DNA from 3 places in the Bacillus sp. 05T21 genome. Region 1 is predicted to be linked to each of the others. Evidence: riboswitches for the same ligand, from Rfam matches in the RefSeq annotation. Region 1 holds a riboswitch; each other region holds the start of a gene.
The links. A riboswitch is a leader RNA that binds a small molecule or an ion and turns the genes downstream of it on or off. The one in region 1 is predicted to bind S-adenosylmethionine.
Positions count from the first base shown of each region.

Region 2: linked by a shared signal. The riboswitch ahead of AC1DKZ_RS24585 (MetQ/NlpA family ABC transporter substrate-binding protein) and the one ahead of metK (methionine adenosyltransferase) in region 1 are both predicted to bind S-adenosylmethionine.
Region 3: linked by a shared signal. The riboswitch ahead of AC1DKZ_RS28835 (methionine ABC transporter ATP-binding protein) and the one ahead of metK (methionine adenosyltransferase) in region 1 are both predicted to bind S-adenosylmethionine.

Region 1 covers NZ_JBFTMD010000013.1:27,378-35,229, forward strand. The annotation lists gene AC1DKZ_RS20395 (glycosyltransferase family 4 protein) at 1-671, shown strand, start outside; partial or broken gene AC1DKZ_RS20400 (IS200/IS605 family transposase) at 675-858, shown strand; gene AC1DKZ_RS20405 (RNA-guided endonuclease TnpB family protein) at 870-1,982, shown strand; gene AC1DKZ_RS20410 (molybdenum cofactor guanylyltransferase) at 2,201-2,803, opposite strand; gene AC1DKZ_RS20415 (MogA/MoaB family molybdenum cofactor biosynthesis protein) at 2,800-3,309, opposite strand; gene AC1DKZ_RS20420 (hypothetical protein) at 3,545-3,724, shown strand; gene AC1DKZ_RS20425 (hypothetical protein) at 3,731-3,913, shown strand; gene metK (methionine adenosyltransferase) at 4,104-5,303, opposite strand; SAM riboswitch class I at 5,473-5,594, opposite strand; gene pckA (phosphoenolpyruvate carboxykinase (ATP)) at 5,823-7,409, shown strand; gene AC1DKZ_RS20440 (hypothetical protein) at 7,711-7,852, shown strand, end outside.
Region 2 covers NZ_JBFTMD010000019.1:68,357-76,208, reverse strand. The annotation lists gene AC1DKZ_RS24595 (methionine ABC transporter permease) at 1-276, opposite strand, end outside; gene AC1DKZ_RS24590 (methionine ABC transporter ATP-binding protein) at 251-1,291, opposite strand; gene AC1DKZ_RS24585 (MetQ/NlpA family ABC transporter substrate-binding protein) at 1,304-2,116, opposite strand; SAM riboswitch class I at 2,202-2,315, opposite strand; gene AC1DKZ_RS24580 (NAD(P)-dependent alcohol dehydrogenase) at 2,396-3,304, opposite strand; gene AC1DKZ_RS24575 (FAD-binding protein) at 3,505-4,941, shown strand; gene AC1DKZ_RS24570 (MFS transporter) at 4,938-5,471, shown strand; gene AC1DKZ_RS24565 (DUF3981 domain-containing protein) at 5,562-7,280, shown strand; gene AC1DKZ_RS24560 (multidrug effflux MFS transporter) at 7,399-7,852, shown strand, end outside.
Region 3 covers NZ_JBFTMD010000031.1:15,308-23,159, forward strand. The annotation lists gene AC1DKZ_RS28805 (MarR family winged helix-turn-helix transcriptional regulator) at 1-370, shown strand, start outside; gene AC1DKZ_RS28810 (ArsA family ATPase) at 447-1,628, shown strand; gene AC1DKZ_RS28815 (DUF3926 domain-containing protein) at 1,621-1,812, shown strand; gene AC1DKZ_RS28820 (HXXEE domain-containing protein) at 1,876-2,358, shown strand; gene AC1DKZ_RS28825 (MetQ/NlpA family ABC transporter substrate-binding protein) at 2,526-3,380, opposite strand; gene AC1DKZ_RS28830 (methionine ABC transporter permease) at 3,402-4,067, opposite strand; gene AC1DKZ_RS28835 (methionine ABC transporter ATP-binding protein) at 4,057-5,076, opposite strand; SAM riboswitch class I at 5,203-5,307, opposite strand; gene AC1DKZ_RS28840 (cysteine hydrolase family protein) at 5,550-6,095, shown strand; gene pruA (L-glutamate gamma-semialdehyde dehydrogenase) at 6,409-7,852, opposite strand, start outside.

The DNA of each region.
Region 1 (7,852 bases):
ATCAATTAAAGAAAAAAGGATTTCAACAGCTCTATATTTGGGGACGTGGTGTAGATTGTACTCTCTTTCATCCAACTTACAATAAAGACCTATTCCGAAAAAAATATAATATTACAGCGAAATATATTCTTTCCTACGTCGGGCGCCTTGCTCCTGAAAAAGATATCGATACTCTTCAAACACTTATTCAAACGACAAACAAAGAACGTGACGATATTCATTGGCTCATCGCTGGAGACGGGCCTCTAGCAACAAATTTGCGTGAAGCTGTTCCGAAAACAAATGTCACTTTTACTGGATATTTACAAGGGGCGGATCTAGCTGAAGTCTACGCTTGTTCTCATATGACGGTATTTCCATCAGCTACTGAAACGTTCGGAAATGTCGTACTTGAATCATTTGCATGCGGTACACCTGTCATTGGTGCAAATAGTGGAGGAGTTAAAAATATTATTACAGATGGAAAAACGGGAGTTCTTTGCCCACCCAAACATGCGGATTCATTTCTATCATCCATCCATTCTTTATTGCAAAATGAAGAGCAGCTTATGCAAATGGGCATAGCGGCTTCGTCTTATGCCCAATCAAAAAGCTGGGATGGAATCTTTCGTGGCTTACTTGACCAATATGAAACAGTCCTTCAGCACACCGCATCAGAATTACTCGCTTAAAAAGAAATGACAAAATTTATTAATGCTTATAAAAGTGCAAGTTCTCAACTAATCAAGAAGGACTTTCCACAAGTGAAAAAAACTTTAGAAAGAAATGTTTTGGTCAAGAAGTTTTTGCTTACTAACTACTGGTAGTTCGCCAATAGACGTAGTAAAGAAACATATTGAAAATCAAGGTAAAAAGTGAGGTGAAATGATATGACAAAGCAGAATAAAGCATATAAATTCCGGTTGTATCCAACAGAAGAACAAGCAAATCTTATACGTAAAACCTTCGGTTGTGTACGTTTCGTGTACAATAGAATGTTAGCTGAGCGAAAAGAAGCGTACGAAAAATACAAAGATGATAAGGAACAACTAAAGAAACAAAAGCCTCCAACCCCTGCGAAATATAAAGCAGAATTTGAGTGGTTAAAAGAAGTTGATTCATTAGCTTTGGCAAATACTCAACTACACTTGCAAACTGCATATAAGAATTTCTTTAGTGGTCAAAATAACTTCCCAACATTCAAAAGTAAAAAGGACAGAAAGTCTTATACAACGAATGTAGTAAACGGTAATATTCTGTTGCTTAATGGTCATATCAAATTGCCAAAACTGAAAATGGTACGCATCAAAAAACATAGAGAGATACCACAAGATTATATGATCAAGTCTTGTACGATTTCTATGACACCTACTGGTAAATACTATGTGTCAATCTTGACTGAATACGAAAAAGAGATTGTACAAAAAGAAGTAGAAACAGTTGTTGGATTAGACTTTGCAATGGATGGATTATACGTCAGTTCTGAGGATGAGAAAGCCAATTATCCTAAGTTCTATCGTAACATGTTAGACCGATTAACAAAGGCGCAACGAGTATTATCAAGACGCAATAAAGGTTCTGAACGTTGGAATAAACAACGTATTCGTGTAGCTACGTTACATGAGAAAGTAGCTAACCAACGTAAGAATTTTCTTCATCATGAGTCTAAAAAGTTAGCTGCCAATTTTGATGTTGTAGCTATTGAAGATCTAAACATGAAAGGAATATCGCAAGCACTTCATTTTGGAAAAAGTGTCGCTGATAATGGGTGGGGTATGTTCACTTCTTTCTTAACTTATAAACTAAACGAACAAGGAAAACAACTTGTGAAAATAGACAAATGGTTTCCATCAACAAAAACATGTAGTAGCTGTGGAAATGTGAAAAGTCTGACATTGTCTGAACGAATCTATTCTTGTATATGCGGTGTAGATCTCGATAGAGATTATAACTCAGCCATCAATATCAAAAATGAAGCAATACGTCTTTTAGCGTCAGCATAAATTGTAATAAAATAACCTTTGGAACAAGGGAGTTAGCTCGGCTGTCTTAGGACGAATTCGTTAGCTATCAGAAGTAATGATTAACCGAGAAGCCCTCACTTCAAACACTCCTTTAGGACGTTAAGTGGCGGGTAGTTCACGAAATCCCCTTAAAATTAACTTACTCACATACCTTTATACAGTAATTGTTCCCCAATTTCTGTATATCAAAAAACCTTTCATTCATTTGAAAGGTTTTTTTGAGCTTGTACATATTCTTCTTTCGTATTCACATTTATAAACCAATCTGCATTCGCCTGTACCTCTTCACCAGCAATATACTTCACATTACATTGTGATAAAAGTTGGCCCATACTTCTTTTTTCTTCTTGAAGCAAAGCATAAATTTCTTCTTTCACACGGTTATGATACGCTGCAAGTAACGGTTGTTTTCTTCCATTAATAATAGGGACAACCGCATCATATTCATTGCTCGTTTGCTCTAGTAAAATGGTAAACCATTCATGCGAAACATTTGGCGCATCGCAAGGCATAATAGCGTACCAATCTGCTTCTACATATTCCATTCCTGATACAATTCCAGCAAGTGGTCCATTTCCTTTATAATGCGGAATATCTTCTATAACAGGAACTTGTACGAGTTTCTCTACTCGCTCTTTTATATCAGAATGACTAATGACTACAACTTCTTGCAAATTACTTGTCATCACTTTCACAATATGCTCAACGAAAGTATTCCCCTTCCAAATTGCTAATGCTTTCGGCTCACCAAATCTACTCGACATACCTCCTGCCAATACAATTCCAGCCCACTTACTCATTGGCGATGTAGCTCAAATGTAATATGACCTAATTCCGGTAAAATTAACTTATTCATCGCAAGACGAACTGCTCCGCTAGACCCTGGCATTGAAAAGACAACTTTCCTTCCAATAGTACCGCCAATTGCTCGACTTAACATCGCAGCGCTTCCGATATCTTCTAAATAACTAATCATACGGAACAACTCACCAAATCCAACAATTTCTTTATCTAATAACACTGAAACTGCCTCAATCGTTACATCACGTTTCGTAATACCAGTTCCGCCATTCGTTAACACGACATCAACATCTTCCCTATGATAACCAGCTAAAACAGCCTGCTGAATACTCTCTTTATCATCTTTCACAATTTCATAAGAGGTCACTTTATGTCCTGCTTCTATTAATAATGCATGTAACAATTGACCACTCTTATCCGTCTCTTCCGTACGTGTATCGGAAATCGTTACAATCTTGCAGCGCACTTCTTTTGGAGCTTGTTTTTTATGTTCAGTTACACTCATTTTTCATCTTTCCTTTCCTAAAGACTTTTCTTCATTTTATCATACATATCTTTACACAATTATGTATGAAGCCAATGATGCACCGTGATACAATATAAGTATATACGACCACAAAAAGGAAAATATACCTTCTTATACGCCTGGACTACACACCATTAACTCTTTAAATCCCCTTATATTTTCTACATAGTAGATTTCATTTTAAATTACAAAATAATTTGGAGGTTCACTCACTATGGAACTATACAAAAAATTAACAACAACATTCATCCTCTTATTTGTTGCTTCCATCACTGTCGGTTTTTCTCTAAAAGGAGCAATTCCATACGCTACATTAGTGAGTATTATATTCGCAACGCTATTTTTACTGAGCAGTGCTTTTTGCGCAGGAAAAGCACGCCAACTGAAAGGGTGACCGTCTATGTTCCGTAAGAAACCAATCCTTTGTAAATCATGTGAAAAGGAAATACAAACGTATGAAAAAGCGTGGATTCATATGCCATTTCCGGCAAGTGGTATGACAAATATGAAGAAGTATATTGAGCTAGACGGGGAAGTTTATTGTAGTTCTTGCATTCAAGTAGTAAATAAAGTGAAACTTTAATCAGTGGGGATTTTGTTCTTCCCCACTGATTATTAGTTGAACCAATCGGGCTTTTACGGGCAGTTAGCCTCCTACCTAACTTTTTTGCTTTACAGCCGAATTTTGAGGTGGGAGGCTTACTGCCCGTTAATGCGGGATAAAACCAAATAAAAAAAGCTTTGCGACACGCGCAAAGCTTTTTTTTCATATATTATAGACCAGCTTGCTCTTTTAAAGTAGCTGCTTTGTCTGTACGTTCCCATGTAAGATCTACATCAGTACGTCCGAAGTGGCCGTAAGCTGCTGTTTGTTTGTAAATTGGGCGACGTAAGTCTAGCATTTTAATAATACCAGCTGGGCGAAGATCGAAGTTGTTACGAACTAGTTCTACTAGTACGTCTTCAGATACTTTACCAGTGCCAAATGTATCAACTGAAATTGATACTGGTTGCGCTACGCCGATTGCGTATGCAAGTTGTACTTCTGCTTTGTCAGCAAGACCAGCTGCTACGATATTTTTCGCAACATAACGAGCTGCATATGCTGCAGAGCGGTCAACTTTTGTTGCATCTTTACCAGAGAATGCACCACCGCCATGGCGAGCGTATCCACCGTAAGTATCAACGATAATTTTACGTCCTGTTAAACCAGCATCACCTTGTGGTCCACCAATTACGAAGCGGCCAGTTGGGTTAATGAAGAATTTCGTTTCTCCATCCATTAATTCTGCTGGAACTACAGCTTTAATTACATGCTCTTTTAAATCGCGATCGATTTCTTCCCACGTAACATCTGGATGATGCTGTGTAGAAATTACGATTGTATCTACACGTACAGGTTTACCATTTTCATCATACTCAACTGTAACTTGCGTTTTTCCATCCGGACGTAAGTATGATAATGTGTCATCTTTACGTACTTCAGTTAAACGGCGAGCTAATTTGTGAGCAAGCGAGATTGGAAGTGGCATTAATTCTTGTGTTTCATTACATGCGAAGCCAAACATTAAACCTTGGTCTCCCGCACCAATTGCCTCAATCTCAGCGTCAGTCATTAGACCTTCGCGTGCTTCTAGTGCTTGGTCAACACCCATAGCGATGTCAGCAGATTGCTCATCGATAGATGTTAAAACTGCACAAGTTTCTGCATCGAATCCGTATTTTGCGCGTGTGTAACCAATGCCTTGAATTGTTTCACGAACGATTTTTGGAATATCTACGTAAGTAGAAGTCGTAATTTCCCCCGCTACCAATACTAAACCAGTTGTTACAGTTGTTTCACAAGCTACACGTGCATTTGCGTCCTTTGCTAAGATCGCATCTAAAATTGAATCAGAAATTTGGTCACAAATTTTATCTGGATGTCCTTCAGTTACAGACTCAGATGTGAACAGATGACGTTTTTTTGTCATGTGGTAAACCTCCCTACAGTAATTGTATATATTGTACGGAACTCATCCTTAATTTGCCACAAACTGCGACATACATTTATTCTCCCACACAAGCATACAGAAAAACCTTTCCTACTTAACATAGAGGAAAGGTTTAATTTGCTACTTGCATACTGCTTTTTGCCCTTTGCTCTTATCGTTCGAGACCGTTAGCCTCGCACAGGTTTTAGCACCTATTCACCTGTATTTACCACTACAAGTGAGGTTGCTGGGCTTCATCGGGCCTGTCCCTCCGCCAGCTCGGGATAAGAGAGTATCCGTCCCAACCTATACTAAAGAAATGATATTCATTTGTCAATTAATATTCACATTTTCCTGAAAGTTTTTCTCAATACCCATAGAATGAAATATTAATAGGGAAATGATACATTCACACAAACAAAAATAAATAAATAGTATACATTATTTATATAATTGTGTTATACTATTGATGGGGATTACGAGAAATATTTCATTAAATGAAAAGGATGGTATATAAATATGAGTACTGTGAATGTCCAAATTGGTTTACATGAATTATTGAACGGAAGCAATGCACAGATTCAATTAAGTGTTCCGCAATTAGTGGAAAAAGTATTAATGCGAAACGAAGGGAAATTAACTTCTACTGGTGCCGTTTCTGCTTCAACAGGAAAATACACAGGACGTTCTCCTAAAGATAAATTTATTGTGAAGGAAGCATCGGTTGCTGACAAAATTGCTTGGGGAGCCGTGAACCAACCGATCTCTGAAGAACATTTTAATAAATTATATATAAAAGTTTTAGAATACTTAAAAGAAAAAGAAGAGTTATTCATCTTCAAAGGATTTGCTGGCGCTGATCGCAACTATCGCCTACCAATTCAAGTTGTTAACGAATATGCATGGCATAATTTGTTCGTACATCAATTGTTTATTCGTCCAAATGAAGAAGAATTAGCAACTCACGAATCAGAGTTCACAATTGTTTCTGCACCAAACTTCAAAGCAGATCCAGCAATTGACGGTACAAATTCTGAAGCATTCATTATGGTTTCATTCGAAAAACGTATCGTACTAATCGGTGGTACAGAATATGCTGGAGAAATGAAAAAATCAATCTTCTCTATTATGAACTTCTTACTACCTGAACAAGACATTCTTTCTATGCACTGCTCTTCAAACGTAGGCGAAGAAGGCGACGTAGCACTATTCTTCGGTTTATCTGGAACAGGCAAAACAACATTATCTGCTGATCCAAACCGTAAATTAATCGGTGACGATGAGCACGGTTGGTCTGATAACGGCGTATTCAATATTGAAGGCGGTTGCTATGCAAAATGTGTAAACCTTTCTCATGAGAAAGAACCACAAATCTTCGATGCAATCAAATTTGGTTCAGTTTTAGAAAACGTTGTCATTGATGGTCAAACACGCATCGCTGACTATAACGATACTACTTTAACAGAAAATACACGTGCTGCATACCCTATGCATGCGATTGACAATATCGTACTGCCAAGTGTTGCAGGACATCCAAATACAATTATTTTCTTAACTGCTGATGCATCTGGCGTATTGCCTCCAATCAGCAAGTTATCAAAAGAGCAAGCTATGTACCATTTCTTAAGCGGTTACACTAGTAAGCTAGCAGGAACAGAGCGCGGTGTTACATCTCCGCAAGCTACATTCTCTACTTGCTTCGGTTCACCGTTCTTACCGCTTGATGCATCTCGTTATGCTGAAATGCTTGGTGAAAAAATCGAGAAACATGATGCGAAAGTATTCTTAGTAAACACTGGCTGGACTGGTGGCGAATACGGCGTTGGTAAACGTATGAACTTAGGTTACACTCGTGCAATGATTCAAGCAGCACTAAGCGGTGAACTTGCTAAAGCCGAAACTGCAAAACACGACATCTTTGGCCTTGAAGTACCTCGTCATGTTCCAGGTGTACCTGATGAAGTATTAATGCCTGAACAAACTTGGGCTGATAAAGATGCTTACAAAGCGAAAGCAATTGAGCTTGCAAACGAATTTAAAGAAAACTTCAAAAAATTCGATAGCGTTTCTGAAGCTATTATTAACTTAGGCGGTCCAATCGCTTAATTACAAATTTTCTGTTGGAATAACCCTTTTACTCATATGAATAAGTGTCGTGTAACCGTAAAGTTCCGCGTACTCACCGACAAAACCCAATGCGGCTTAACGGTTACACACACTTACATAAAAAAGAAGCTTACGTTAAAAACGTAAGCTTCTTTCTATATCTTATATAAAGTGAAACTTTAATCTCTTCATCTATTGCATACCAATACCCATAAATTTACAGAAAATTCTTTTTATAATCATTCATTTGTAGTTTCCTATGATATGATATAATTTACATATAAAGGAAAGGGTGAGGCCCATGAAAAATTTTTCTCGTACAGGAAAAATTTTATTCAGTTATGGAGCGATTCAAATGTTTTGGGGACTTGTGATGCTTAACGTTAATTTATTTGAGCATACAAGTAAAACGATAAAATACATTATTCTAATTATCGGAATAG
Region 2 (7,852 bases), on a different contig from region 1:
AATGGACGTTCCCATTAGAAACTTTGTAAAAGGTAAAATGAAGAATAATAGAATGATAAATGGAAGAGAACGAATGATATTAATAACTGTATTAAGAATAGGATAGATAATTTTATTTTCTCGCTGTCCACCAGGTCTCGTTAAAACAAGTGTGACGCCGAGTGGTAATGCAATAAGAATAGAGATAAGTAGTGAAATAGATGTCATTTGAAAGGTTTGAATTGTTGCTTCCCATATTACGTTACCCCACTCATCCAAAAAGGACTTGTTTCCCATAATCTGTTCTACCTCCTTCTACGATAATTCCTTGTTCTTGTAAAAATGATAAGGCACGGTGTACTTCACTTTTTTCACCTTGCATATGAACGACCAGTTTCCCATATGCCTCATGTTTTAACTGCGTAATATTGCCTGATAAAATATTAGGATATACGTGGAAACGTTTTGTAGCGACAGCTAACGCTGGTTCTCCTGAAGCGGTTCCTATAAATGAAAGTGTTACGATTTCCCCGGTGCTTTGTAGTTCTTTCTGTACCTCTTCTGGAATTTTAGCTGCAAACGCGCTATTTACAAATTTCTTCGTTGTTACATGTTGTGGATCTGTAAAAATGTCCTTCACTGTTCCACTTTCAACGACAGATCCATGTTCCATTACAGCAACTTGGTCACAAATACGCTGGATGACATTCATTTCGTGTGTAATTAGCAAAATCGTAATTCCGATTTCTTCGTTGATCTTTAATAATAAATCAAGAATAGAATCGGTCGTTTCCGGATCTAATGCGCTCGTTGCTTCATCACTTAATAAAACTTCTGGCTCATGAGATAGTGCGCGAGCGATTGCTACACGTTGTTTTTGACCACCAGATAATTCACTTGGATAGGCATCTTTTTTATTAAAGAGATCAACAATGCGTAAATACTTTTCTACCCTTTTTGCAATTTCATTTTTGGGAAGACCAGATAGGCGTAAGGGTAGTGCGATGTTTTCATAAACGGTAACGGTTTTAAGTAAATTGAATCCTTGAAAAATCATGCCGATTTTTTGTCTCGCTTTTGCGAGTTCTTTCGTCGATAAGGTTGTTAAATCTTGTTCGTTTATAATGATATTTCCTGTCGTTGGTTTTTCTAATAAATTTACACAACGAATTAATGTACTTTTACCAGCGCCGCTATATCCGATGATTCCAAATACTTCACCCTTTTTTACTTTAAGGGAAGTTGGTTTAAGGGCCTCAACATTCCCTTTTTTTGTTGAAAATACTTTGGAGATGTTTTTTAATTCAATCATTATAGTCAGCTCCTACCAAGACGGTAAAACAGAACCATCGAATTTTTTCTCAATGAAATCTTTTACTTCTTTAGATTGATAAGCTTTCTTTAATTTATTTACAACAGCATCATCTTTATTTTCAGTACGAACAACGACCCAGTTCACATATGGTGAATCTTTTCCCTCGCGGAAAATAGAATCTTTTGCTGGACTTAATTTTGCACCTAATGCAAAGTTTGTATTAATCGCAGCTGCCTTCACTTCACTTAGCTGCGTTGGTAATTGAGATGCCTCTAATTCAACAATCTTTAAATTTTTCGGATTTTCAATTACATCTTTTGCAGTCGCTTTTTCTGTAGCTTTTGGATCAACTTTTAAAACACCTGCTTTTTCAAATAGCTTTAAAGCACGCAACTCATTTGTTGGGTCATTTGGGACAGCAATTGCGTCGCCCTCTTTTAATTCTTTTACATCTTTTAAGTTTTTAGAGTATATACCCATAGGGAATGTTACTGTGGAAAATACTTCAGTTAATTTCATATTACGTTCAGCTTTAAATACGTCTAAATAAGATTTTGTTTGGTAGCTATTTACATCGAGGCTTTTTTCATCTAAAGATACGTTTGGTGCTACATAATCATTAAATACCTTTATATCGATTTGGAGGCCATCTTTTGCTGCAACTTCTTTCACCTTTTCAAAAATTTGTTCATGCGGTCCGCCTGTTACACCAACTGTAATCTTTTTCTCATCTAATGCTTTTACCTCTTTATCCGAATTAGCACCACATGCGCCTAACAATAATACAGCTCCACTTACAATACTTAATAATATCTTTTTCATCTATAATTCCCCCTTAATATACGTTCCAAAATAAAAAGCACCTCTCAAAAATAAGAGAGGTGCCGAATAGACGAAATAGGTTCCTCTCTTATCTTCCAAAACGAAAATCGTTCTGCAGGAATTAGCACCTTAGCTTATACGTTATAAGCTCGGTTGCCGGGCATCATCGGGCCAGTCCCTCCGCCACTCTTGATAAGAGTATGTGTATGTAGTTTTTAAATATGGTACTAATAGTAAATCTTACAAAAGGAATTGTCAATGTTATTTTCTGAATATATTTTATTTTAAGGTAATCGAAACATTGCCTTTCTTATGTCCCATCTCTACATACGTATGAGCTTCTGAAACTTCTTCCAATCGGTAAGTTCTATCAATAACAGGTTTTAGCTTTTCTGTTTCAGCTAGTTGTTTTAATAGGTTCATATCGTCTTTACTGACCTTTGCCATTGTTCCATTAACAGATACGTATTTTCCATTAGGCGTTAACGCTCTTTCACAAAGGGATTTTTTATACTTTCCAACTGCATCAAATATAATATCGTAGCGTTCGCCTCGTTCAGCAAAATCTTCTTTCATATAATCAATTACGTTATCAGCCCCTAAAGATTGCACTAGCTCAAAATTTGAATTACTACAAACAGCTGTAACAGTCGCGCCGAAATATTTAGCAAGTTGTACAGCGGCAGTACCTACTGATCCGGAAGCGCCATATATAAGTACTTGCTGTCCTTTTTTTATGTGTCCTTTTCTCAAAAAATGTAATGCTGAAGTTCCGCCGAAAGGAATAACTGCAGCTTCATCATACGTCACATTGGTAGGTTTTAATGCTATCAATCCGCTTTCATGTACACATGTGTATTCAGCATAACCACCAACGTTAAGTCCTGTTAATGCAAAGATGTGATCCCCCTTTTTGAATTGAGTTACATCTGTTCCTACTTCCTCAATTTCACCAGATAACTCTACACCGAGTATAGGCTTTCTCGGTTTCCTAAAACCTAATACAATTCGCATAGGAATCCAAAATAAAAGGGGACTAGTAAAGCTTCGCATTCTACAATCTCCAGTTGTTACACTTGTTGCGTGAATCTTAACTAACACTTCATTCTTTTTAGGAGTGGGTTTCTTTACGTCTTGAAGCTTGAGAACGTTAGGTGGCCCGTATTTTGTGCAAATAATTGCTTTCATAGCGACCTCCTGAATTAAGTTATTTTCCTCTACATCATATTTAAATATTTTTTAAATCATGCTTATAGTTTCACTTCATAATAAGTAAAAGAAAGCTAGTTCTTTTTTACAGTGTAGTATTTTCCTTTTAAGAAAGTAGGTACAATAAGAATAGAGAGAAGTACTAGTGAGATTAGAATTTCAAACGAGGAGAGTGCCATTTGGAAAAAAGAAAGATAGTAGTTGTTATTGTAGCGTATACAGTGTTGCTCGCGACTTCTATATATACATACAAAGAGCAACTGGATCATCCTATTATGAGTGATGTAGGGAAGTTGCTTCCAACGAAAATTAAACGTGTTGAAAATGCTGAGGATGAAAGTTCATTAAAAAAGTTAGTACAAGATGCAACTGTTTCTGGAGAGAAGATTTCTATTGCAGGTATGCAACATAGCCAAGGCGGACAGACGTATTATCCGAACGGTACGATGCTTGATATGAAAGGATATAATGAAATATTAGAATTCGATCCGGAGAAGAAGAGGATTAGGGTGCAAAGTGGTGTCACATGGAATGACATTCAAAAGAAAATCAATCCATATGGTCTTGCAGTTCAAGTGATGCAATCTCAAAATATTTTTACTGTTGGTGGTTCATTAAGTGTAAATGTACATGGGCGTGATATTCGTCATGAAGCATTGATTGATACAGTAGAGTCGTTCAGATTGTTAATGGCAGATGGTACGGTGCGTAATGTAAATAGAGAAGAAAATGCTGACTTGTTTCCGTATGTAATTGGAGGATATGGATTATTTGGTGTGATTTTAGATGTGACGCTACAGTTAACAAACGATGAATTGTATGAAACGGACACGAAGGTACTAGATTATAAAGAATACTCTTCATACTTTAAGAATAAAGTGCGAAGGGACGAGAATATACGTATGCATTTAGCACGTATTTCTGTTGCCCCAAATTCATTTTTAAAAGAAATGTATGTGACAGATTATGTACTGGCAGAAGATCAACAGAAGCTGGGAGAGTACAGCAAATTAAAAGAAGAAAATATTATAGCTGCGCCGAAATTCTTACTTGGGTTATCACGTTATAGTGACTGGGGAAAGGGCGCATTTTGGGATATACAAAGAAGTTATTTTGAACGTACAGATGGTAAGTACGAAACTCGAAATAACGTAATGAGATCTGATAGTGCTTTTATGGAATACGATAATCCAAACTTGACCGAAGTTTTACAAGAGTACTTTGTACCGATAGATGGTTTTGCAGAGTATATAGATGATTTGCGAAGTGTTTTAAATGAAGAGGAATTAAACCTTCTTAACATCACAATCCGCTATGTAGAAAAGAATGAGAATGCGGTGCTATCTTATGCGAAAGATGATATGTTTGCGCTTGTGCTTCTAATTAATCAAGGGCGTTCTGAAGATGAAATAAAGAAAACAAAAGTGGTCATTCAAAAGATGATTGATGTTACGTTAAAGCATAATGGAAGTTATTATTTACCGTATTATTCTTATCCGGAAAAGGAGCAACTAAAGAAAGCGTATCCTCGCATAGAAGAATTCCTTCAGAAGAAGAAGGAAGTAGACCCAGAGGAAAGGTTTGTGAATTTATTTTATAAGGAGTATAGCAAATGACATATAGAAGATTTGTAGCCTCACAAAGCATTATTATGATGGCGGGTAGTATGGTATTTCCTTTTTATATACTATTGCTTCGAAATGTAGGAAATAGTTTCTCGCAATTTGGCTGGGCGTACGGCTTATTTGCCTTAACTTCAGCTCTAGTATATCCGTTAGTTGGAAGAATCTCTGATAGGGTAGGTGATAGAAAGTTATTAATTATATACGCATGGTCCATGGCTATATTAATGCTTTTTTTCCCTATTGCAACAGAAGTTTGGCATGTATACATTCTCCAAATTTTAATGGGTATTTTAGGTGCTGTGCAGCGCAATACGGAGAAGACGTCGTTAGCACGAAAGGTAGAACAGAAAAAAGCTGGTTATGAAATTGGAAAATATCATGTGTGGACATCGGTTGGAGGAGCAGTAGCTATAATTGCAACTGGTTACCTAGTGGACTTCTTTACGATAGGGACTATTTTTTACATTGCTTCAGTTTTATATGTAGTTAGTGGATTTGTATTAAGCCGCGGTGATAAGTAATTAAAAGTATTTCTATTCCCATTTTTACCTGATTACCCTTTATTTGTTATACTTATGGAGAAGACAAAAGAAAAGGGGACATTGCCTTTGATGAAATTTATAGTTTTAGCTATTCTCACTTTATTTTTGATTCCATGGACTAGAAGCGGTAATAAAATTCGCGCGGTGGATAAAGGAGGAAATGAGAAAGTTGTAAAGGGTAAGAAATCATCTATTTTAGTTATTCCTGTTTTATTTTGGATAGGTATTGCAATCTATGAATATTTCTGGCTAATTGATGATCGAGCAGATTCTATTCTTACTCATTATTCTGTTGCAGTAGCGATTTTAATTGGGCTTGTTTTATTCTCACAAGAGCAGGTAGGGAAATTAGAAGGTACGCTAAAAGGACTTCTAATGTTCGTTTTACTCGCAAGTTACGGCTATTTTGGTTATTTGCACGATATAGTAATCTCGCAAAAGAAATATGATTCGGTCGTGAAGGTAGAGAAAGATATTTCAGAGCCATTTACTGAAAATGACCAACCGTTTACAGTTCCGCCTAAAACAGCGGAGAATAAAATGAAAAAGGTATTTGGTGATATTCCGAAAGTAGCTTATTTTGAGCTAGGGGAATTAACGCCACAAATGGTAAATGGTGAAGCCTTGTATGTAGCACCGATAGAAGTTTCGGGATTTTTTAAAGCACGTAAAGCGGAAACAATTCCAGGTTACGTAACAATGTCAGGTACAAATCCTGATGCGGAAGCGAAATTACATCTTGGATATAAAATGAAGTATGTACCAAGCATGTTTTTCGGTAATAAATTAGAACGTGTCGTTCGAAAAGCAGAGCCAGATTTAGTTTTTAAAGGGAAACCAAAATTTGAAGTTGATGATAAAGGGAAACCGTATTATACAATGACATACGGTGAGTTTATTTCAGGAAGATCAGGGTTTGAAGTAGAAGGCGTTGTCGTTGTTGATGCACAAACAGGTGATGTGAAACGATATGATAAAGGGAATGCACCTAAATTCATTGATGGTGTATTAAATCATGAAACAGCATCTACGTTAAATACGTACTTCGGAAAATATATTCACGGATTTTGGAATACGAAATTCTCACAAACTGACATGAAGATGCCGACTGAGTGGGGGACGAAGGAAGGCGTTACGCCAATCTTCGGGAAGGATGGTAAATTGTATTACTTTACAGACTTTACCTCTCCGAAAGAAGGAGTAGATTCTGCTCTCGGTTACTCATTAGTTGATGCACGTACAGGAAAGTTGTATTACTATAACGGAAAAGAAGTGAAGGGAATTATGGACGGTTCGGCTGCTACAGAAGTAGTGGATAATTCCTTTAAGAGAGAGAAATGGCATGGAACAATGCCGGTTATTTATAACGTATATGGTAAACCTTCTTGGATTGTACCGGTTATTGATGACGGCGGATTAGTACGTGCTCATACTGTCATATATGCTTCTAATGCAAAAGTGTTTGCAACAGGTTCAACGCAAAAAGAAGCACTTGAGAATTATAAAAATGCGCTGAGCGGAAGTGGTGATTCATTTAGACCGACTTCAAATGGGAAAGAAGCGCAAAAAGAAGGTACTGTACAACGTGTGTATAAAGAAAAATCAGGTGAAAATACGATTGTGTACGTACTATTAGAAAACGAGCAAAAAGTATTCATGGTACCGGCGAAGAAATTCCCATATGCAATGTTTACAGAAATAGGAGATCCAATTCAAATCACATATTTAGACACAGGAGAAATGATGGCATCTGTATCTAAATTTACAAATAGTAATTTGAAAAAGTAAAGCGATAGAGATTCTATCGCTTTTTTTTACATTATTAAACAGGAAAATACGGTATACTTGACGTATATTTATGTTGTAACTATAATTGTTACGATTGAGTATTTATATGAAAGGGTGAATGGAAAAAGTGAATGGAGTTAATCACGAAGTATATAAACCTGTAAAGACAAACAGGTTATGGATGATTCTTGTATTAGGGACACTTACGGCAATTGGGCCATTATCTATTGATATGTATTTGCCTTCTTTACCAAAGTTAACGGATGATTTACAAACGGGTGCATCCCTCGCGCAGCTTACATTAACTGCTTGTCTGCTTGGGCTTTCAGTAGGGCAGTTATTTATTGGTTCAATCAGTGACATTTACGGAAGGCGCAAACCTCTTATTATCGCTCTTATTATTTATGTTGCTTCTTCGTTACTTTGTGCTGTTGCACCATCTATTTGGAGTTTAGTGCTTTTACGTTTCTTACAAGGTGCTTCAGGATCTGCTGGTATTGTTATATCACGTGCAATGGTACGCGATATGTATTCAGGTTCTGAAATGACGAAGTTTTTCTCATTACTTATGT
Region 3 (7,852 bases), on a different contig from region 1:
TTTACTTTGGATGGAGCGAAATACGGATATTACAATGACAAAAATTGCTGATCTTCTTGATATACCGATGAGTACAACAACGGGCGTTGTAAATCGCCTTGTAAAAAAGGGATATATTGAACGCTACCGGAATGAAAGCGATCGACGTATTGTATTAATTCGTTTAACAGAAAACGGCGTAATGCTCGTTCAAGAAGTAAAACAAAATGCGGCCCATTACTTTAGCCTAGTGACAGACGCATTGTCAGAAGAAGAAAAAGCATTCTTACTACAAATATTCCAAAAGATCATGAATCACATTGCTACGTCACAGCAAAAAACAGAAGAAAAGGTTTCTACACCTAAAATGAAAAACATTCCGATTGAATAAGACCCTAGTTGGGTTTTTATTCAATTAAATATTTCGACACTCGTAATATTCGACATTCGAAACAAAGGGGATATTAATGATGAGAATTATTCTGTATACAGGTAAAGGCGGCGTAGGAAAAACTAGCATTTCAGCAGCAACAGCAATCCAAAGTGCAAAACAAGGATTAAAAACCTTAGTAATGAGCACAGATCCTGCTCATAGTTTAGGGGATTCATTTGGCATAAAACTATCTTCTGAGCCACTAGAAATTCGTGAAAACTTGTGGGCACAAGAAATTAACACTATTTATGAAATGGAAAAAGGCTGGGGGAAATTGCAGAAATATATTACACTACTCTTCACTTCCAAAGCAGCCGATGATATTACAACAGAAGAATTAACAATGTTTCCTGGTATGGAAGATTTAATTAGCTTACTTCGAGTACTCGATTATTATAAACACAACACTTACGACGTCATCATTATTGATTGCGCACCGACTGGAGAAACTTTAGCAATGCTTAGCTTTCCAGACATGCTCGGCTGGTGGATGGAAAAACTCTTTCCTATTAAAAGGAAGATTTTAAAAGTTGTTCGTCCTGTAGCTCAACCACTTCTTGGTGTCCCCCTTCCAACCGATGATATTATGGATGAATTAACAAATACACTTGAACAGCTTGGAGAAATGAGAGCTATTTTATCAAACCGAGAAGTAACGAGTATTCGCGTTGTTGTAAATCCTGAAAAAATGGTCATTAAAGAAGCTCAGCGCAGCTTTACGTATTTAAACTTATACGATTATAACGTAGATGCCATTATGATTAACCGCGTCATCCCTAACACTGTTACCGACCCTTACTTTCAGGCATGGAAAGATACACAAAAGAAATATAAGGCGTTAATTAAAGATAGTTTTCAGCCACTTCCTATTTACGAAGCTCCCATGTTTGAACAAGAAGTTGTTGGTTTACCTATGTTAGAGCGTGTAGGAAATACTTTATTCAAATCAGACCCTTCTCCTACTGAAGTGAAATTTAATGGCCGCACACAATATGTAAAAAAAGATGGCGATGAGTATATTTTCGTTCTGTCCATTCCCTTCTCAAACAAAAGTGAACTTTCATTAAATCAAAAAGGTGATGAACTTATTATTCGAGCCGGCTCTATGAAGCGAAATATCACCTTACCAAAAACATTAACACACCTTTCTATTCAAGGAGCTAAGTTTGAAGATGATGTACTAAACATTCGGTTTGGAGGTGTAGTACATGCATGATGAATTACTAAGAAAGGTAATTCGTACAAAAATAAAAATCGGTATGCGTATATTAGAAGAGCTACCGAATCCGATTCAGCAATCAGCTAAGCACGCACTAAATATTTTGCAAGAGGAGCTCTCCTCTTATGCTGAAGAACAACCGCAACCTGAGAGTAATTTAAAAAGCATCATAATTGAATAACTATACCCTTGTAGAAAGCCTTTTCTTATAGGCTTTCTATCCCTTTATTGGAGCTGATATAAGTTGATAAACACATCTTCAACAAGACATTTCACCACTAATATAATCTGGCTAATCCCCCTTCTATTCTTTTTTCATAACCTTGAAGAAGCTTTCCAAATGCCACAATATATCGCTAATCGATTTTCGATCCATTTTATAACTAACAAACAATTTTTCATTGCAATTTCCATATTAACAACCTTCGTCTTACTCATAGTCATTCTATATCAATTAAGCATCATATCTTCTATTTACTTGATCATTTTTATACAGGGCTGTATCTTCTTTAACACCGTTCAACATATTATCTTGTATTTCATTTATCGTTCTTATAATCCAGGAGTAATCTCAGCATCTATCATTATCCTATTTTCTCTTTTCTTATTTTCATCAAAGAAACTATTAATCCCTAAAAAGAAATTAGCAAGTACACTCATTTTTAGTTTAATCTCTTACCCAATCATAATTTGGATTTCCTTATTATTAGCCAGCTGCTTTAATTAAAAAAAGACCAGGAAAACTCCTGGTCCATCACTCTACTTAACAAACATTGGATTCTATGTTATACAAAATTGGAAGGTACAGAATTAGGGTTTTGTTTGTTAAGTAGATTATATGTTGAACGAGCTAACAGCGGAGGGGTTCCTACTGCTAGTCCGTTAAACTCAATATTATTTTGCGATTTTTGCAAGCTCATCAAGTGAAAGATCTACTGAAATTGAACCATCATTCGTTTCTTTCTTAATTGCATCTGTTACTTCTTTTGAATGATACAATTCAATTACTTTTTTCAGCGTTGGATCATCTTTGTCTTTCGTACGAGCTGCGAAAATATTAATATAGGCCTTTGCATTTTCATTCTTTGGATCTTCTAAGAAAATAGGATCCTTCGCTGGATCTAATCCAGCTTGACCAGCAACACCGTTATTAATAACTGAAGCTGCTACATCTTTTAATACACGAGGTGTTTGCTGTGCGATAACCGGTGTGATTTTTAACTTCTTCGGATTTTCAGCGATACCGCTTGGATCCCCAAATAGACCAAAATCTTTCTTAAGCTTTAATAATCCAGCTGCATCAAGAAGTTTTAATGCACGTGCTTGGTTCGTTGGATCATTCGGAATAGCAATTTCCGAACCATCTGGGATTTCATTTGCTTTCTTATATTTTTCAGAGTATAAGCCCATCGGTGCAATTTGCGTTGTACCAACAGCTGTAATATCTAACTTATGCTCCTTTTTAAATTGCTCTAAGAAAGCGATGTGCTGGAATGAGTTTAGTTCAATATCTCCATCAGCTAACGCTTTGTTGGGTGTTGTGTAATCAGAGAACTCAACCAGTTTAATTTTAATCCCTTCTTTTTCAGCTTTTTTCTTTAAAATTTCCCAAACGTCTCCATCTGTTCCAGTTACACCGACGCGAACTACTTTCTCTTTCGCTCCTGCACCTGTGTCTCCACCTGAGCAGCCGCTTAACGCTGTAATTCCTACGATCGCTGATAATGCAAATGCTAAAATTTTCTTCATTTTCTTTTCCCCTCTTCCTTTTTATGATCTGCGTAAAAAAACTTTCGCAAAGTAGTTCCCTAAATTTTGAGCTACCTGTACAAGAATAATAAGTAAAACGACCGTTACAAACATAACTGACGTATCAAAGCGTTGATAACCATATGTCATTGCTAAGTCACCAAGACCGCCACCACCGACAAGCCCAGCAACTGCAGAAAATTCAATTAAACCAACCGTCATAAACGTGACACCTAAGATCAATGGTGCTAAAGCTTCTGGTACGAGGATTTCAAAAACAATTCTAAGTGGTGAAGCGCCCATTGCTTGTGCTGCTTCAATTACCCCTTTCGGAACGGAAACAAGATTTGTTTCAACCATTCTAGCAATACCAATTGATGCAACTAACGTCATTGGGAAGATTGCTGCAGCCGTTCCAATCGTCGTTCCAATAACACTTCTTGTTAGTGGGCTTAAAGCTACTAAAAAGATAATGAATGGAACCGGACGAATTGTATTAATTATGATATTAAGAATAGAAAAGACCCATTTATTTTCTAAAAAATTTCCTTTTCTCGTTACATACAATAGTAAACCTAGAGGTATACCAAGAATTGTAGCGAATATAAGGGTTACAATTACCATTAAAAGGGTATCCCCCGTCGCATCTAATATGCGAGGCCAAAATATACTCCAATCAACTCGCATGAGCTTCTACCTCCTTCAGCTGCACTTGCAGTCTTAGATGTTGTAATGCTTTTTGAATTTCTTTCTGTTCACCTTGTAGCTCTACAAGAAGATTTCCAAATAGCACATTTTGGAGTTCAATAATATTTCCATAAAGAACATTTACATCGACGTTATAGTTTTTCGCAATATATGATAGTACAGGCTGCCCTGTCTCTTCCCCAGTAAAAGTCAGGCGATAAATCTGACCTCCGTTTTGAATTTTCGCTAGAACACTTTCTGGTAAGTGATCATTAATAACAGAGCGTACAAAATTTTGAGTGGTCTTTGTTTTTGGTTGTGTGAAAACGTCAAACAGTTTTCCTTCTTCAATTACTTTTCCTTTTTCCATAACGGCTACACGGTGACAAATCTCTTTCACAACGTGCATTTCATGTGTAATAAGTAGAATCGTTAAATTGTACTCTCTATTTACCTTCTTTAATAAATTTAAGATTTCTGTCGTTGTTTCCGGATCTAAAGCTGATGTTGCCTCATCACATATGAGAATATCCGGTGATGTCGCAAGTGCTCTTGCAATCCCAACACGCTGCTTTTGCCCACCTGATAACTGTTCTGGATAATAGTTCGCTTTATCTTCTAAACCAACAAATTTTAGTAGTTCATTCACTCTTTCTTTTATCTCATTCTTCGGCAATTTCGCTAACCTTAATGGATAAGCAATGTTCCCAAACACCGTTCTTGAATTAAATAGATTAAAACTTTGGAAAATCATCCCAATTCTTTGTCTTAGTTTCCGTAATTCTTTCGCCGATAATGATGTAATATCTTTATCATCTATTGAAATTGTTCCTGCAGTTGGTCTTTCTAACATATTTACTAAACGTAATAACGTACTCTTTCCAGCACCACTAAATCCGATAATGCCAAAAATTTCGCCCTTTTCAACTGACAGCGTTACATCCTCAACCGCATGAACAGATTGCCCACCTGATTCATATACTTTACTTACATTGTTAAAAGAAATCATTTTCTTCCCTCCTATATGCTGTAAAAACTTGAAGTAGAGCTTTCGAGGTAAAATAAAAAGTGCTCTCCTTCTTATCAGTAATAAAAGATAAGAAGGAGAGCACTTTTATATGTACTCATTCACATCTTCTCATCTTCCAAGCCTTTATAGGCTTGCTGGAGTTAGCACGGTATTAAAAAATCCGTTGCTGAGGTATCGTAGGGCCAGTCCCTCCACCTCTCTGGATAAGAGTGTATCGATTTAATTGTCGTTTAATTAAGTCTTATTATAGAACTCAGAATAATGAGAGTCAATACAATTTTTAGAAAAAACATTAATTATTTCTCTATTTAAATTTTTAAATAAGAAGTAACAATACAATAGTGATTTTTAAAGTTATGTAAAATCCTTCTCACTCATACTTTTAAAAAGGAGAATCTTCTCTACTCATTGAATAACATTATTTGAATATGAAATCGGAGGAAGATAGATATATGAAAACAGCTCTTTTGCTCGTCGACATTCAAAATGATTATTTTCCAAGCGGAATGATGGAATTACGTAATCCAGTAGAAGCAAGTGAATATGCTAGTCAGCTACTACAACATTTTAGAATAAGAAACGAACCTATTTTTCATATCCAACATGTAGCTATAAAAGATAGCGCTACCTTTTTCCTACCCAATACAGAAGGTGTCCATATTCACGAAAATGTCCGTCCACTTAGAGAGGAAACCGTTATCCTTAAACATTATCCAAATAGCTTCCGAGAAACTGATCTTCTAGAACAATTACAACGTTCAGGAATTGAGCACGTCGTAATATGCGGGATGATGACCCATATGTGTATTGATGCTACAGTAAGAGCTGCTTTTGATTTTGGCCTTCACTGTACCGTAATACACGATGCTTGTGCTACAAAAGATCTTTCATTTAAGAATGCTACTATACCAGCTGTTTATATTCATAATACAATTTTGGCGAGTTTAAATGGAGTATACGCAAATATAATGAGTACAGAAGAGTTTTTAGCGACCTAAAAAAAAACACTCCTTTCAGTTAGCAAAGCCGAAAGGAGTGTTCTCTTGTCTAACCATAGATTTTCTTTCAAATTGTATTATACAGGAAATCCTCAAAATGAATACTAAAAAATATGACTAATAAGTCAATTTTTCTCGTTGTTTTGTTTCTATTTACATGTTTATCCCGATATTAATAGGGTTTAGCTAGTTCTAACCACCAAATAGTAATATATGGTAATACCTTTCGATTCAAATTAACTAACTCCTATTATAGAGAGTTTCTCAAAAAGAAGAGATCTTCACAGACTGTGAAGATCTCTTCTACTATTTCTTATAAAGTTTCAGAAGTAGTTTTTGCTTGCATGTGAAGTGCTAAGTAGTCAGGACCACCAGCTTTAGAGTCTGTACCAGACATGTTAAAGCCACCGAATGGTTGGTAACCTACGATTGCACCAGTACATCCACGGTTGAAGTATAAGTTACCAACGTGGAAGTCTTCACGTGCTTTTTCAATATGGTCACGGTTGTTAGTAACAACTGCTCCTGTTAAACCGTATTCTGTATTGTTTGCAATTGCAAGTGCATGATCAAAGTCTTTTGCTTTACAGAATGCTACTACTGGTCCGAAGATTTCTTCTTTCATTAAGCGAGCATCTTCTGCAACGTCAGCAACGATTGTTGGTTGGATGAACCAGCCTTTAGAATCGTCTCCTTCGCCACCTGATACGATTTTACCTTCTTCTTTACCAATTGCAACATAGCTCATTACTTTATCGAATGCAGCTTGGTCATTAACAGGTCCCATGTTAATATCTTTTGCATCTGGGTTACCTACTGTTAATTCTTTTGTTAATTCAACAGCACGATTTAATACATGATCGTATACATCTTCATGGATTACTGCACGAGAACATGCAGAACATTTTTGTCCTGAGAATCCGAATGCTGATGCAACTATAGATTTAGCTGCTAATTCAAGATCTGCCTCTTTATCAACAACGATTGTATCTTTACCGCCCATTTCAGCGATAACACGTTTTAACCAAATTTGTCCCGGGTTTACTTTTGCTGCACGTTCGTAAATACGAATACCTACATCGCGAGATCCAGTAAAGCTAACGAAACGTGTACGAGGGTGATCTACTAAGTAGTCACCAACTTCAGAGCCATTACCTGGAACGAAGTTTACTACGCCAGCTGGTAAACCAGCTTCTTCTAATACTTCCATAAATTTCGCTGCTACTACAGGAGTTGTACTAGCTGGTTTTAGTAATACTGTGTTACCAGAAACTACAGCAGCTGTTGTCATACCTGCCATAATTGCGAATGGGAAGTTCCAAGGAGAAATAATAACACCTACTCCTAATGGAATGTAAGAGAAACGATTATATTCAATTGGACGGCTTTCTACTGGAATACCGTCTTTTAATTTCAACATTTGACGAGCATAATATTCCATAAAGTCGATTGCTTCTGCTGTATCAGCATCTGCCTCATTCCATGGTTTACCTGCTTCTTTTACAAGAATAGCAGAGAACTCATGTTTTCTACGACGAACGATTGCTGCAGCACGGAATAAAATATCTGCACGCATTTCTGGTTTTGACTTTCTCCAAGTTTGGAATGTTGCATCCGCTACTTGCATTGCTTTTTCAGCTAATTCACGGTTTGCTTTTGAAACACGACCAACAAGTTCCTCTTTATTTGCAGGGTTTACAGAAACAATTTTGTCTTCTGTAGTGATTTTTTCTCCCCCGATAATTAATGGATAGTCT